Regions from separate parts of the Pseudoalteromonas sp. KS88 genome, predicted to be linked through region 4. Evidence: predicted binding sites of a transcription regulator. Region 4 holds the regulator's gene; each other region holds the start of a gene.
What was found. Region 4 encodes ArgR, which controls arginine synthesis, uptake and breakdown. Its sites were predicted from a motif close to ANTGAATANNTATTCANT; they were not measured.

Region 1: the regulator ArgR is predicted to act here: its motif matches at 2,000-2,017, upstream of C7Y70_RS02220 (OadG family transporter subunit).
Region 2: the regulator ArgR is predicted to act here: its motif matches at 2,013-2,030, upstream of gltB (glutamate synthase large subunit).
Region 3: the regulator ArgR is predicted to act here: its motif matches at 1,515-1,532, upstream of argC (N-acetyl-gamma-glutamyl-phosphate reductase).

Annotation. Positions count from the first base shown of each region.
Region 1 covers NZ_PYHV01000004.1:217,208-220,414, forward strand. The annotation lists gene recO (DNA repair protein RecO) at 1-346, shown strand, start outside; gene pdxJ (pyridoxine 5'-phosphate synthase) at 363-1,094, shown strand; gene C7Y70_RS02210 (hypothetical protein) at 1,148-1,339, opposite strand; gene C7Y70_RS02215 (DUF1328 family protein) at 1,389-1,559, opposite strand; gene C7Y70_RS02220 (OadG family transporter subunit) at 2,079-2,324, shown strand; gene oadA (sodium-extruding oxaloacetate decarboxylase subunit alpha) at 2,335-3,207, shown strand, end outside.
Region 2 covers NZ_PYHV01000027.1:22,038-25,244, forward strand. The annotation lists gene gltB (glutamate synthase large subunit) at 1-1,909, opposite strand, end outside; gene C7Y70_RS17100 (HlyD family efflux transporter periplasmic adaptor subunit) at 2,685-3,207, shown strand, end outside.
Region 3 covers NZ_PYHV01000031.1:45,574-48,780, reverse strand. The annotation lists gene argB (acetylglutamate kinase) at 1-367, opposite strand, end outside; gene argC (N-acetyl-gamma-glutamyl-phosphate reductase) at 376-1,380, opposite strand; gene argE (acetylornithine deacetylase) at 1,589-2,740, shown strand; gene panP (pyridoxal-dependent aspartate 1-decarboxylase PanP) at 2,780-3,207, opposite strand, start outside.
Region 4 covers NZ_PYHV01000009.1:105,132-108,338, reverse strand. The annotation lists gene C7Y70_RS06210 (ABC transporter ATP-binding protein) at 1-381, shown strand, start outside; gene C7Y70_RS06205 (Dyp-type peroxidase) at 428-1,327, shown strand; gene argR (transcriptional regulator ArgR) at 1,350-1,817, opposite strand; gene mdh (malate dehydrogenase) at 2,068-3,003, shown strand; gene ispB (octaprenyl diphosphate synthase) at 3,089-3,207, opposite strand, start outside.

The DNA.
Region 1 (3,207 bases), on a different contig from region 4:
TAAAACTCACCTAACGCAACTAAACCAGCATCCAAACTTACAAGCCGTGTTGCGCTCTTATGAGTTTCAGTTACTAGAGTTGCTCGGTTATGGTGTTGATTTTACGTTTGATGCGGCGGGCGATCCAATTGATGCGGCGCACACGTATAGTTACTTTGCTGAATATGGCTTTGTGATTCAGGATTTAAAAGGCAGTGGATTTACTGGTGCACAACTAAATGCAATTGCAGATCATGACTTTAGTGCACCTGATGTGCTATATATGGCGAAACAATTAAGTCGTCATTTAATGAAGCCATTACTTGGGAAAAAACCATTAAAAAGCCGCGAGCTTTTTATTAAATAATTAATATAGGTAAAAAATGAAAGACATTCTGTTAGGTATAAACGTTGATCATATCGCAACCTTACGTCAAGCACGCGGAACAAATTATCCTGATCCGGCTCATGCAGCCAGTGTAGCTGAACATGCTGGCGCTGATGGTATTACAATTCATTTGCGTGAAGATCGTCGTCATATTCAAGACCGCGATGTTTATGTTATGGCTAAAACCATTCAAACACGCATGAATTTAGAGATTGCCGTGACAGATGAAATGCTCGATATCGCATTAGATGTTAAGCCTGAGTATGTATGCCTAGTACCAGAAAAGCGTGAAGAGCTAACAACTGAAGGCGGCTTAGATGTTGTAGGTAACCTTGAAAAAATTAAAGCAGCTACAGCAAAATTGACTGCTGCGGGGATAAAAGTATCACTATTCATAGATGCTGATAAAGCACAACTCGATGCTGCTAAAGCATGTAATGCTCCGTTTGTTGAAATCCATACAGGTGCATACGCAGATGCTGAAAATGATATTGATATGAATAAAGAACTTGAGCACATTCGCCAGGGTGTTGAATATGCGGCTAGTTTAGGTATGACGGTAAACGCAGGACATGGTTTGCACTACCACAACGTTAAACCTATTGCTGCAATGAAAGATATTTATGAACTAAATATTGGCCATGCGATTATCGCCCGTGCAGCCATTGATGGCCTCGATAAAGCCGTTCGCGATATGAAACGCTTAATGTTGGAAGCAAGAGCATAAACTTAACCAATAAAAAACGACTCTAATGAGTCGTTTTTTATATTATGCTTGGATTAGCAGTTAGTTTCTTCGGCGTTTACGCCTTCTTTAACTTCTTCACATGCATCTTCTACTTTGTTTTGAACGTCTGTTACAGCTTCATCAATGCGTTCACCGGCTTCTTCAGCGTGGTTGTCTTCACAACCCATAATAAAGAAACTTGCAAATAGTGCGATAACGGCAGTTTTTACTGTTGTTGATTTCATAATGTAATTCCTTGTAAATAATAAATAAATTAGTATGTATGTGTTTCGACTAAGGTGTTTTGCCTCGTAGCGCACCTGAAACTAGCGAAATAACTAATAATACTAAAAAGATAAAAAATATAATTTTGGCAATTCCTGCTGCGGCACCTGCGATACCACCAAAACCTAACACTGCAGCAATAAGTGCAATAACTAAAAATGTAATTGTCCAGCGTAACATTGTCGTCTCCTTGGTTTGTTAATTTGTACAAACTAGATTAAGCGAGTAACGTGCCATAAATTTAACTGTTATTTTTCAAAGGTTTAAATTGTATTGGAGAGCGGCTGAAAAGTTTGTAAGTAATATTTACTTTGTTACGTGTAACTTATGCTTGCTGTTGTATATTCTTTAATTAAACACTTTCTTTTTGGTAAGACCAATTTAACTTTATTTTTATTTGACTCTTAAACCAGTTAGTTTTACGAGCTTGAAATTAAAAACAGTCATGTTGGTTAAGCTGGAGCATAACTTTTAGCTATATTCACTATTTTTGTAATCTATATAACGTCAAATAGTACCAATATAGAGAGTGTTAACTTAAGTGTGGTTATGTTATTTTAATATTAATTGGTTTTACCAATTTACAAAGGTTGGATAGGGTTGATATCTTTGTTATGATTGTTGAATATTTATTTATATAAACTGGTTTATTATCCATTTGTGATAAATGGGTTCAAATTTTGTATTAAGGGAGTCTGCATGGATATTGGTCAATCACTTGCAACAGCTGCAAATTTAATGGTTACTGGCATGGTGGGGGTTTTCATTTTTTTATCATTGCTAATCTCAGCAATTACGCTTATGTCTAAGTTAATGAGCCGGTTTGAAGAGCCTGTGGCTGAAGCTGCTCGCACTCCATCGCTTAAAGCTCAAGGTGTGCCTAGTGGCCATATCGCTGCAATCAGTGCCGCGATTGCTCAATACAAAAATAATCAAAAACAATAAGGGGTGTTCTATGGCTAAATTAAAACTTACTGAGTTGGTACTCAGAGATGCACATCAGTCTTTGCTAGCAACACGCATGCGATTAGATGACATGCTGCCTATTGCTGAAAAATTAGATAACGCGGGTTATTGGTCTATAGAATCTTGGGGCGGGGCTACATTTGATTCTTGCATTCGTTATTTAGGCGAAGATCCATGGGAGCGTATCAGAGCACTTAAAAAAGCCATGCCAAATACTAAGCAGCAAATGCTGCTGCGTGGTCAAAACCTTTTAGGGTATCGTCATTACGCTGATGATGTAGTCGAAAAGTTTGTTGAGCGCGCCCACAAAAATGGGGTTGATGTATTCCGTATTTTTGATGCGATGAATGATGTACGCAACCTTGAAACGGCGATTAAAGCTGCTATAAAAGTAGGTGCACACGCACAAGGTACTATTTCATATACAGTTAGCCCAGTGCATACACTTGATATGTGGCTAACCTTAGCTAAGCAGCTAGAAGATTTAGGTTGTCACTCAATTTGTATTAAGGATATGGCTGGTCTACTTAAACCTTATGACTGTGAGCAGTTGATCAAAGGGTTAAAAGAGACGGTTTCAATTCCTATCGCAATGCAATGTCATGCAACTACAGGCTTAAGCACCGCGACTTATCAAAAAGCAATTGATGCAGGCATTGATATGCTTGATACCGCTATTTCATCTATGAGTATGACTTACGGTCACAGTGCAACTGAAACGATTGTTTCAATTGTTGAAGGAACTGAACGCGACACCGACTTGGATCTCAATCAGCTTGAAGAGATTGCTGCCTATTTCCGTGATGTTCGTAAAAAGTATGCGGCATTTGAAGGTAGCTTAAAAGGGGTGGATGGTAGAATT
Region 2 (3,207 bases), on a different contig from region 4:
GGCGTTTTTGTACAGCGCCAACAGCCATTGCTGCTGGGATTGGTAATTGATTTTCATCAAAATTACGGTCGCTTAGAAATAACATTACACAGCCTGAAGCCGCTTTTTCTTGCGCTTCATCGCAAATACGGGTGACCGCATTAGCTAAGCCTTCTTCTTTACTATAAGTAATGTCAATTTTACAGTAGCTGTAATGCGCTTGGTCGGCACTTAGTAACTGCTGCATGTCAGCGTACATCAAAATCGGTGTATCAAACTGCAAGCGTTTAGCGTGGCCTGTGGTTTCGTTAAACACGTTTTGCTCACTTCCAATACAAGTAGCCAGTGACATAACGTGATTTTCACGGAGAGGGTCGATCGGCGGATTAGTTACCTGCGCAAACTTTTGGCGGAAGTAATCAAACAACGAACGGTTACCTTCAGATAGCACGGCAAATGGCGTATCATCGCCCATCGAGCCCGTTGCTTCTTGGCCAATTTCACCCATTACACGAATAACACTGTCGAGCTCTTCGTTAGTAAAGCCAAACATTTTTTGGTATTTAAGTAAGGTGTGATCGTCAAATGAACGATTACCTGCATCTTGCTCTGATAACTGCTCGAACGGTGTTAATCGTTTCACATTCTCTTGCAGCCATGCTTTATAGGGGTGGCGCGCTTTTAAATCTTGATCGATTTCATCAGAGTGCCAAATTTTGCCTAAATGTGTGTCAATAACTAACAGTTCACCCGGACCAACACGGCCTTTTTCAACGACTTCATCAGCGGTATAATCCCAAATACCCACTTCAGAGGCAAGGGTAATAAAGCCATCTTGTGTGATCACATAGCGCGCAGGACGAAGGCCGTTACGGTCTAGATTACAGGCCGCAAAGCGACCATCAGACATAACGATACCCGCTGGGCCATCCCACGGTTCCATATGCATTGAGTTAAAGTCATAAAACGCACGTAAGTCATCATCCATTGCACGGTTTTTCTGCCATGCAGGTGGCACAAGCATACGCATAGCACGGAATAAATCCATGCCACCCGCTAAAAATAGCTCAAGCATATTATCTAAACTTGATGAATCTGAGCCTGTTTCATTAACAAAGGGTGCTGCTGTTTGTAAGTCAGGAATAAGTGGCGAGGCGAACTTGTACGAACGCGCACGCGCCCACTGACGGTTACCTTGAATCGTATTGATCTCACCATTGTGCGCTAAATAACGAAATGGTTGAGCAAGTGGCCAGCGTGGCTGTGTGTTTGTTGAAAAGCGTTGATGAAAAACACATATCGCACTGGTCATACGAATATCAGCTAAATCTAAATAAAAGTTAGGTAAATCTACCGGCATCATTAAGCCTTTGTAGATGGTCACTAACCCAGACAAGCTCGCTATGTAAAAACCTTCATCGTCGCTTAAACGTTTCTCGGCACGACGACGTGCTACGTATAAGCGGCGCTCTAAATCTTTCGGACGCCAACCCTCAGGCGCACTTACAAAAATTTGTTCAAAATTTGGTAGTTGTTTTTTGGCAATAGGGCCCAAGCACGATGCATCTGTCGGCACAACACGCCAACCCTGAATATTAAGCGTTTCTTTTTCGAGTTCTTCACTCAATACATCTTTGGCAGTTTGTGCAAGTACTGGATCTGCGTTTAAGAAAATCATGCCAACTGCATAATTTTTACCTAAATGCCAATTTTGCTCACTGGCGATTGCGCGAAAAAAGCTGTCTGGTTTTTGTAACAATAAACCACAACCATCGCCTGTTTTACCATCGGCAGAAATACCACCACGGTGTTCCATACGGTCAAGGCCTGTGATCGCTGTTCTTATTAAGCGATGACTAGCCTGACCATTAACCTGGGCTATTAAGCCAAAGCCACAATTATCTTTTTCTAATTTTGAGTCGTATAACATAGACCCCTCCCCTTGCTACAACAGCTAGCTATTAAAGATCTTCTCGACGGTTTGCTAGCAGACGGTCAAAACTATCGCCAATTGTACATAGAGTCAATAGCATTATGAATACATATTCATATTCTTGAATATTTCTCACGCAAGTACAATCTTTTTATTTCGTGCCAATTTTTAACATTTAGCCAATAAATACCCATTATTTTTTTATGACACTGGTGTCAAATTTAACAACTTGTAAAAAACGACACTTCTAAAATCACAGTTTACGTAAACGTAAAGGCGCCATAAAATGCATAAATATTCACTATCGAGTTTGAGTGATGTCCATCGTTTTTTTCCATTGGGTGTCGAATTTTTACTTATTATAAATGGCGTAATTAAGATGCACTTTTACAAATTGACTCAAGGCATAACTCTGTTGAGCTGCATAAAAAACACATAAATGCATAAATACCGCTTTGTGATAATCCGGCTATTTACCTTCCCTCACATAAAAGCACTATGAAATTGACCTTAAGGGAATGCTCAAAAAAGTGTCCGCTGCGGACACATTTGCTGTCCGCGGACACATTAAAAAGGGCAAGTAAAAACATTTAATACAATAAATCAATAACTTGAAACTTGGCACAGTAATCGAATACATAAAACTAAGATATTAATAGGACACCATTATGTTTATTCTCAGTTTGTTTTTAGTCTCGCCAATTACCATGCTTGCCGTGAGCTTAATGATTACCTACCTCGAAGAATAAATATAAAAAATAAAGGAAGTCTCATGATAAAAGACACTAGCGCACAGGACACTTCTGTTGTCCGAACTAAAAACTATATGAAACCGCTCATTATTGGGGCAGCAATCATGTCGCTTGTTGCATTGTGTGCTCAGGCATTTATGGGCACTGAGAAAGGGGCTTTTTCTGTTGATAGAGATACATTGCAGATTGCCCACGTAACCCGGACTACATTAATTAGGGATGTTTCTGCCAGTGGCAAAATCGTCGCTGCAAATGCACCAAAAATTTACAGCCCAGAGCGAGGCTATGTGGATTTACGAGTAAAAGCAGGCGATAACGTTAATAAGGGAGCGATTATTGCTATTGTTGAAAGCCCTGAACTCACGAACGAATTAAAGCAACAACAATCTGTATTAGCGCGCCTAGACGGTGAGCTTAAACGCAAACACCTTGAAGCGCGCAGACAAAAACTTAGTTTAACTAAAGCTCTCGACCTCGCTCAAGTTGAACTCAATGCTGCGGATAGGGAAAATCGCCGCGCCAAACTATCAATTTCTAAAAATT
Region 3 (3,207 bases), on a different contig from region 4:
CACTTTGGCATTGACCAACCTGACCTAATGCTTTTAGCTTTTGTGTAGAAATAATACCGGCCTCGTACAAGCTAAGCCCCACAGGTTTATGCCCTGCAATGATTGCTTGGCTCATCAATTGTTTATTGGCACACCCTGCCAATGCACCAACAATATAAGGCATCTGTTCTTTTGGACTAATACGTAAACCTTGGTGCTTGGCTGTTGCAAAGCCAGCATCTTTTAACCAACTATCAACAAGTGCACCACCGCCATGAACAATCACAAATTGCGATTGCGTCTGAGATGCTAAAGCTTCAAATAATGCTTTTGCTGCATCTTCAGTATTTAGTACTGCGCCACCTAATTTAATAACCCATGTCTGCATTACTAAAACTACCCTTTTAAACCTGTGCTGTGGGGCAAGCCCATAGCTAAATTAATACATTGCAATGCTTGGCCAGCCGCGCCCTTTAATAAATTATCTATCGCCGCCATAACAATTAACTGGCTACCTTGTTGCTGCCATGCAATATCTACATATGGCTGCTTAGCAACCCCTTTAATAGAAGGTATTTTGCTGCCCAACAAACGAATTAACGGCTCATCTGCCAATACCTGATAAGCATGTGTAACTTGTTCAGGTGTTACGTCTGCTTTTAACTGTACATAAATAGTTTCAAGGATACCGCGAGGGAAATTACCTAAATGCGGCGTGAATAAAACCTTATGGCCCAAATGCTGTTCAATCTCAGGGCTGTGCCTATGGTTGAATAAACCATACGGTGCCAATGACACTTCGCAAAAATGAGTGGCAATACTGGCTTTACGCCCAGCACCTGTTACTCCTGATACAGCATTGATTATGATTGGTTGATCAGCTAATAAATCCGCTTGTTGTAATGGCTTTAATGCGTTGAGTGCTGCGGTTGGGTAACAGCCTGCAACCGCTACTAACTGGGCCTCTTTAATGGCTTCGCTATTCCATTCAGCTAAACCATATGCAGCTTGTGCTAATAAGTCAGTGTGCTGATGCTCAAAACCATAATAAGTTTGGTAATCTTCGTTGCTGCTTAAACGGTAACCGCCAGATAAATCGAACACCTTTTTGCCCATAGCTAAAAAGCGTGGCGCTAAATCGACACTTACTTTGTGATCTGTACATAAACAAACAAAATCAGCATTACTATTAATCTCGTTAAAGGCGGCTTCGCTTAGCGGTAATAAAGGGGTATCTAATAAACCTAAATGCTCTGGATATAAATCACTTAACAATTTGCCTTTATCTAAACTTTGTTCAGACACATAACAACCGGTTAAGGTTAACTGGGAATGCTTTACTACTAAGCTGACTAACTCAGCACCGCTATAACCACTCGCGCCAATAATTACTAAGTTCATTCTTTACTCTTTCTAGTGATAATTAGGTATGCATATAGATTTTAAGTGCGTTGCAGGGCACTATTTTGAGGAATGAGATTTCGTTATCGTCGTATATTAGTCATGGCTCTACTTTGATATATTTATGCTTAAAAAGTGAATTGATATTCATCATAAATACTTTTATATTGTTATGCAATTAGAATGAATAATTATTTTGGAATTTTTTATGTCACTCCCTTCTTTTATGTCTATGTATCAGCAATTAATTGCTGCGCCTTCAATTAGTTCAATGGATGAGTCTTTGTCTATGAGTAATAAGGGGGTTATCGATTTACTTGCTAATTGGTGTAAAGAGCTCGGATTTGAGTGTGAAATAACTGAGCTTTCAGGTCCTAAAGGTCGTTTCAACTTATTAGCAAAGCGCGGCAAAGGCGATGGCGGTTTAATGCTTGCTGGTCATACTGATACCGTGCCATTTGATGACAGCAGGTGGAGCGTTGATCCATTTAAATTAAACGAGTCAGATAATAAACTTTACGGCTTAGGCAGTATTGATATGAAAGGTTTTTTCGCTTTTATTTTGCAAGCGATAAGTGAGCTTGATGAGAGCAAACAATCGCAACCGATTTTAATTTTAGCCACTGCCGATGAAGAAACTACCATGGCGGGCGCCCAGCAAGTTTGTAAGCATTCAAATTTAAAACCTGCACGCTGTATAATCGGTGAGCCTACCGACATGACGCCTGTATTTACGCATAAAGGGCATATGAGTACAGCAATTAGAGTCGTCGGTCGTTCAGGCCATAGCTCTGATCCTGAGCGTGGTTTGAATGCCATTGAAGTTATGCATCAAGTTACCTCAAGGCTACTAGTGCTAAAGCAAGAATTAAAGAATAAATATTCAGTTGAGCATTTTGTTATACCCTACCCTACTCTTAACCTTGGGCACATACATGGTGGTGACAACGCAAATCGTATTTGTGGTTGCTGTGAAATGCACATTGATATGCGCCCATTACCAGGTTTAAGTGTACAAGAATTACAAGCGATGCTGTTAAATATAGCTGCAGATATTAATAACCAATACCCTGATGCGGTGAGCGTGATTGATATGCATGAACCCATCCCTGCTTTTACAGGCAGTACTGATTCTGCACTCGTTAAACTGGCCGAAAAAGTATCTGGCGAGCGAGCTGTGGCTGTAAATTACTGTACTGAAGCGCCGTTTATTCAACAGCTTGGCTGTGAAACTATCGTAATGGGGCCAGGCTCTATTAATCAAGCCCACCAGCCGGATGAGTTTTTAGCAATGGAGAAAATTAAACCTTCGCAAAAAATTATCAGTGAGATGATCAGAGCCAGTTGTTTTCATTCATAACGCTATGCTGGCGCGCCTTTGGCTAGCGCCAGCACTAAATTAATCCATGTACTTAGATAAAAACTTTTTAAAGACAGGATCTGTTTTAGCGAGCTCTTTTTGCTCAGCTAAAATTTCTTTTAAAATAGCTTCGGATGTAAGTGGGTTCGCAAGTACAACCCGAAAAACCACAGTTGGTTGATGATCATACTTTGCTGGTGTTAAACGTGTACGCGATACAAAAGATCGACCCGCTTCACGTTGGCGCTTTTGCATACTGGCTGTAAATCGATTTAATGACGCAAATATCTCTAATCGAGTTTGTTCATCTGCATTTGTGATCTTTTGCTGAATTTGCTTCGGCACATAGCGATAGGTCAGCAAACATAACTCTGGCTCAGAGATTAACTCGAAATCCTCATCTTCACTAACAAGTGAAGCAAAGTAACGCGCTTTTTCAATCCCTTTATCGATCAGTATTTCATAAC
Region 4 (3,207 bases):
CAGCTTTTTAGTATGCCAAACTCAAAGGTAGTTGCGGAGTTTCTTGGTCAGGGCATATACTTAGATGCGAAAGCAATTTCAGCTACAGAGTATTCAACCTGTTATGGGCAGGTTAAATCCTTGCAAGCACATAACCATAAACTGGATGAAGGGCAACTATATATTCGCCCACATCATTTAGTTTTATCTGCTGTCTCACAATCTGATAGCCATTCAGTGACCATACTAAGTCAGCGCTTCATTGGCTCTTCAAATGTATTTAAGGTGGCATTATGTGGTCAAGAGATAGAAGTTGCTGCCGAGCTAAGCCAGCCATTTAATGTAAATGAGCAGGTAACAATAAAAATAAAACCACACACGGTAAATTTTTTCGCTGATTAGTTATTAAAGTGTAATGCTGTGTACAACCGAGAGTTAAGGAACCACCATGGCGCAAGCGCAATCAGGGATTTGTGCTGAAGCAAACTTACACGGTTTGCATTTATTTTTTAATGTATTTGATGGTCATGACGAGTCACTACGTAAAAAGCTAAAGCGTGTTAGCATTATTCAAGATGAGTTTTCAGATCAGTTTTCAGAGTCAATGCTCTCAAGCTTTGTAGCTGTAGGCGCGCAATACTGGCCCCACATACTCCCTGAGTTTATTCCTAGTCAATTACAAAGCTTCCCTAATATTACTCACAATGATCATGTTATGGCAGCGCAGCCATTTGATCTGTTTGTTCAGATCCGCTCAGACAGAGAGGATGTAAATCACTTATTTGCGTTACAGATTCTAAAGTTATTTTCACCCGATGTTGAGTTAGTTGAGCAAGTTCGTAATTTTAGATTTTTAGATGGCCGTGATTTTAATGGTTTTATACTCGGTGGTGACACACCCCATGGAAGGCAAAAGCGGGCCACTGCATTAGTTGATAAAACAAATCACTTTGAAGATCAGGGAAGCTACATACATGTGCAACGATATAAGCATGATTTAACTGTTTGGCAGCATTTATCATTACATGAACAAGAGCAAATAATGGGGCGGACCCGCCTCGATAATACGCCATTGAACCCAGAGGTTCAAACTAGCCATGCTGTACGAACAGAGCTCAAAGATGAACAAGGGCATCCATTATTGCTTAATCAAAGTATGCCATATGGGGATGTTTACGAGCAGGGAGTGTTAGCAATACACTGTGCTGCAAAGGGAAGTGTATTTGAGAAAGTGCTGCAAAGTCGTTTGGGGCAAGGGGAATGTTATGACCACTGGCTTGATTTTACCCAAGCGGACATGGGATCCGCATTTTTTGCCCCATCGATTAATTTTTTAAAGCAGTTATAACTTAACCTGAAGTTTGGGTTAGTTATACAGTATCAAATAAGATTCGCACGCGTTCCAATGTTACGTCAATTTCAGATATTTTGGCTGGTGCTATAAAGATGGTGTCGTCACCTGCAATCGTTCCTAACACGCCATCAGCTTTACCTAATGAGTCTAATAAGCGGGCAATTAATTGCGCAGCACCTGGGCTTGTACGAATGATAATCATCATTTCATTATGCATGATATCAATGACTAATTGACGAAGTGGACTTTTTGCTGTCGGCACGCCCATCTCAGCTGGTAAGCAATAAACCATCTCTTGTTTAGCGTTACGAGTTCGTACGGCGCCAAATTTACTTAACATGCGTGACACTTTACTTTGGCTTATGTTATCAAAACCTTGGTCTTTTAATGCGTCAACAATTTCACCTTGGGACCCAAAATTTTCTTCTTTTAAAAGTGATTTAAAAGCTTTAACTAGCGCTTCTTGTTTATCTTGTGGTTGCATGTTGTTGTCTGCTTTGTTATTTGATGCTCTAAATTCTACACAAAAATGCATACTTATGCAGTAGTTGTTTTTATTACTGAATAAAAGGCATAAATAGCTGCTTGAGATTGATTTATTATCCCTTGCTCAAGTTATTTACAACTATGGTCGAAATTATATGCAAAATAAGCAGGATAAATTTGTCTTTAGGCGTTAATTTCTTTATCTTAGTGCCACAAATATTTTCTACCTTAAATTACGGAGAATTCCAATGAAAGTTGCTGTATTAGGTGCTGCAGGCGGTATCGGTCAAGCGTTGTCTTTATTACTAAAAACAGGTTTACCAGCAGGTTCTGAGTTATCACTTTATGATGTTGCCCCAGTTGTTCCTGGTGTTGCTGTTGACCTTTCTCACATCCCGACTGATGTTAAAGTAGCTGGTTTTGGTGCTGATGCGCTAGACCAAGCATTAACTGGTTGTGACATTGTACTTATTCCAGCTGGTATGCCACGTAAGCCAGGTATGGACCGTGCTGATTTATTCAACGTAAATGCTGGTATCATTAAAACATTAGCCGAAGGCATTGTTGCTAACTGTCCTAAAGCATTAGTAGGCATTATCACTAACCCAGTAAATGGTACAGTGCCAATTGTTGCTGAAGTATTCAAAAAAGCGGGTACTTACGATGCTAACCGTGTTTTCGGTATTACAACACTTGACGTAATTCGTTCAGAAGCATTCATTGCTGAGCTTAAAGGTGTTGATGTTGCTTCAGTTAAAGTACCTGTTATTGGTGGTCACTCAGGCACAACAATTCTTCCATTACTTTCTCAAGTTGAAGGTGTTACTTTCACTGATGAAGAAGTTGCGGCACTGACTCCACGTATCCAAAATGCGGGTACTGAAGTAGTAAATGCTAAAGCGGGTGGTGGCTCAGCTACATTATCAATGGGTGCAGCAGCAGCACGTTTTTGTATGTCTTTAGTAAAAGGCCTACAAGGTGAAGACGTGGTAGATTATGCATACGTAGCTGTTGAAGATGGTGATGCAGAATACTTTGCTCACCCAGTACGTTTAGGTAAAAATGGCGTAGAAGAAATCCTTTCTTACGGTGAGCTAAGTGCGTTTGAGCAACAAGCTAAAAACGACATGTTAGACACACTGAAAAAAGACATTCAAGAAGGTGTTGATTTCATCAACGCATAATCTTGCCATTATCGCCAAGCAGTTGGCGATAATAAAAAAGCCTGCAATTGCAGGCTTTTTTATGCTCGAAATCAAATCGTTAATTTTAGTGACTACGATCAACAGCAATACGGGCTAGGCTAACTAAGGCTTCTTTGTAAGGCGAATCAGCTAACACAGATAAACAAGAAATGGCTTTATCTGCTTCTTCGTCTGCTTTATTCA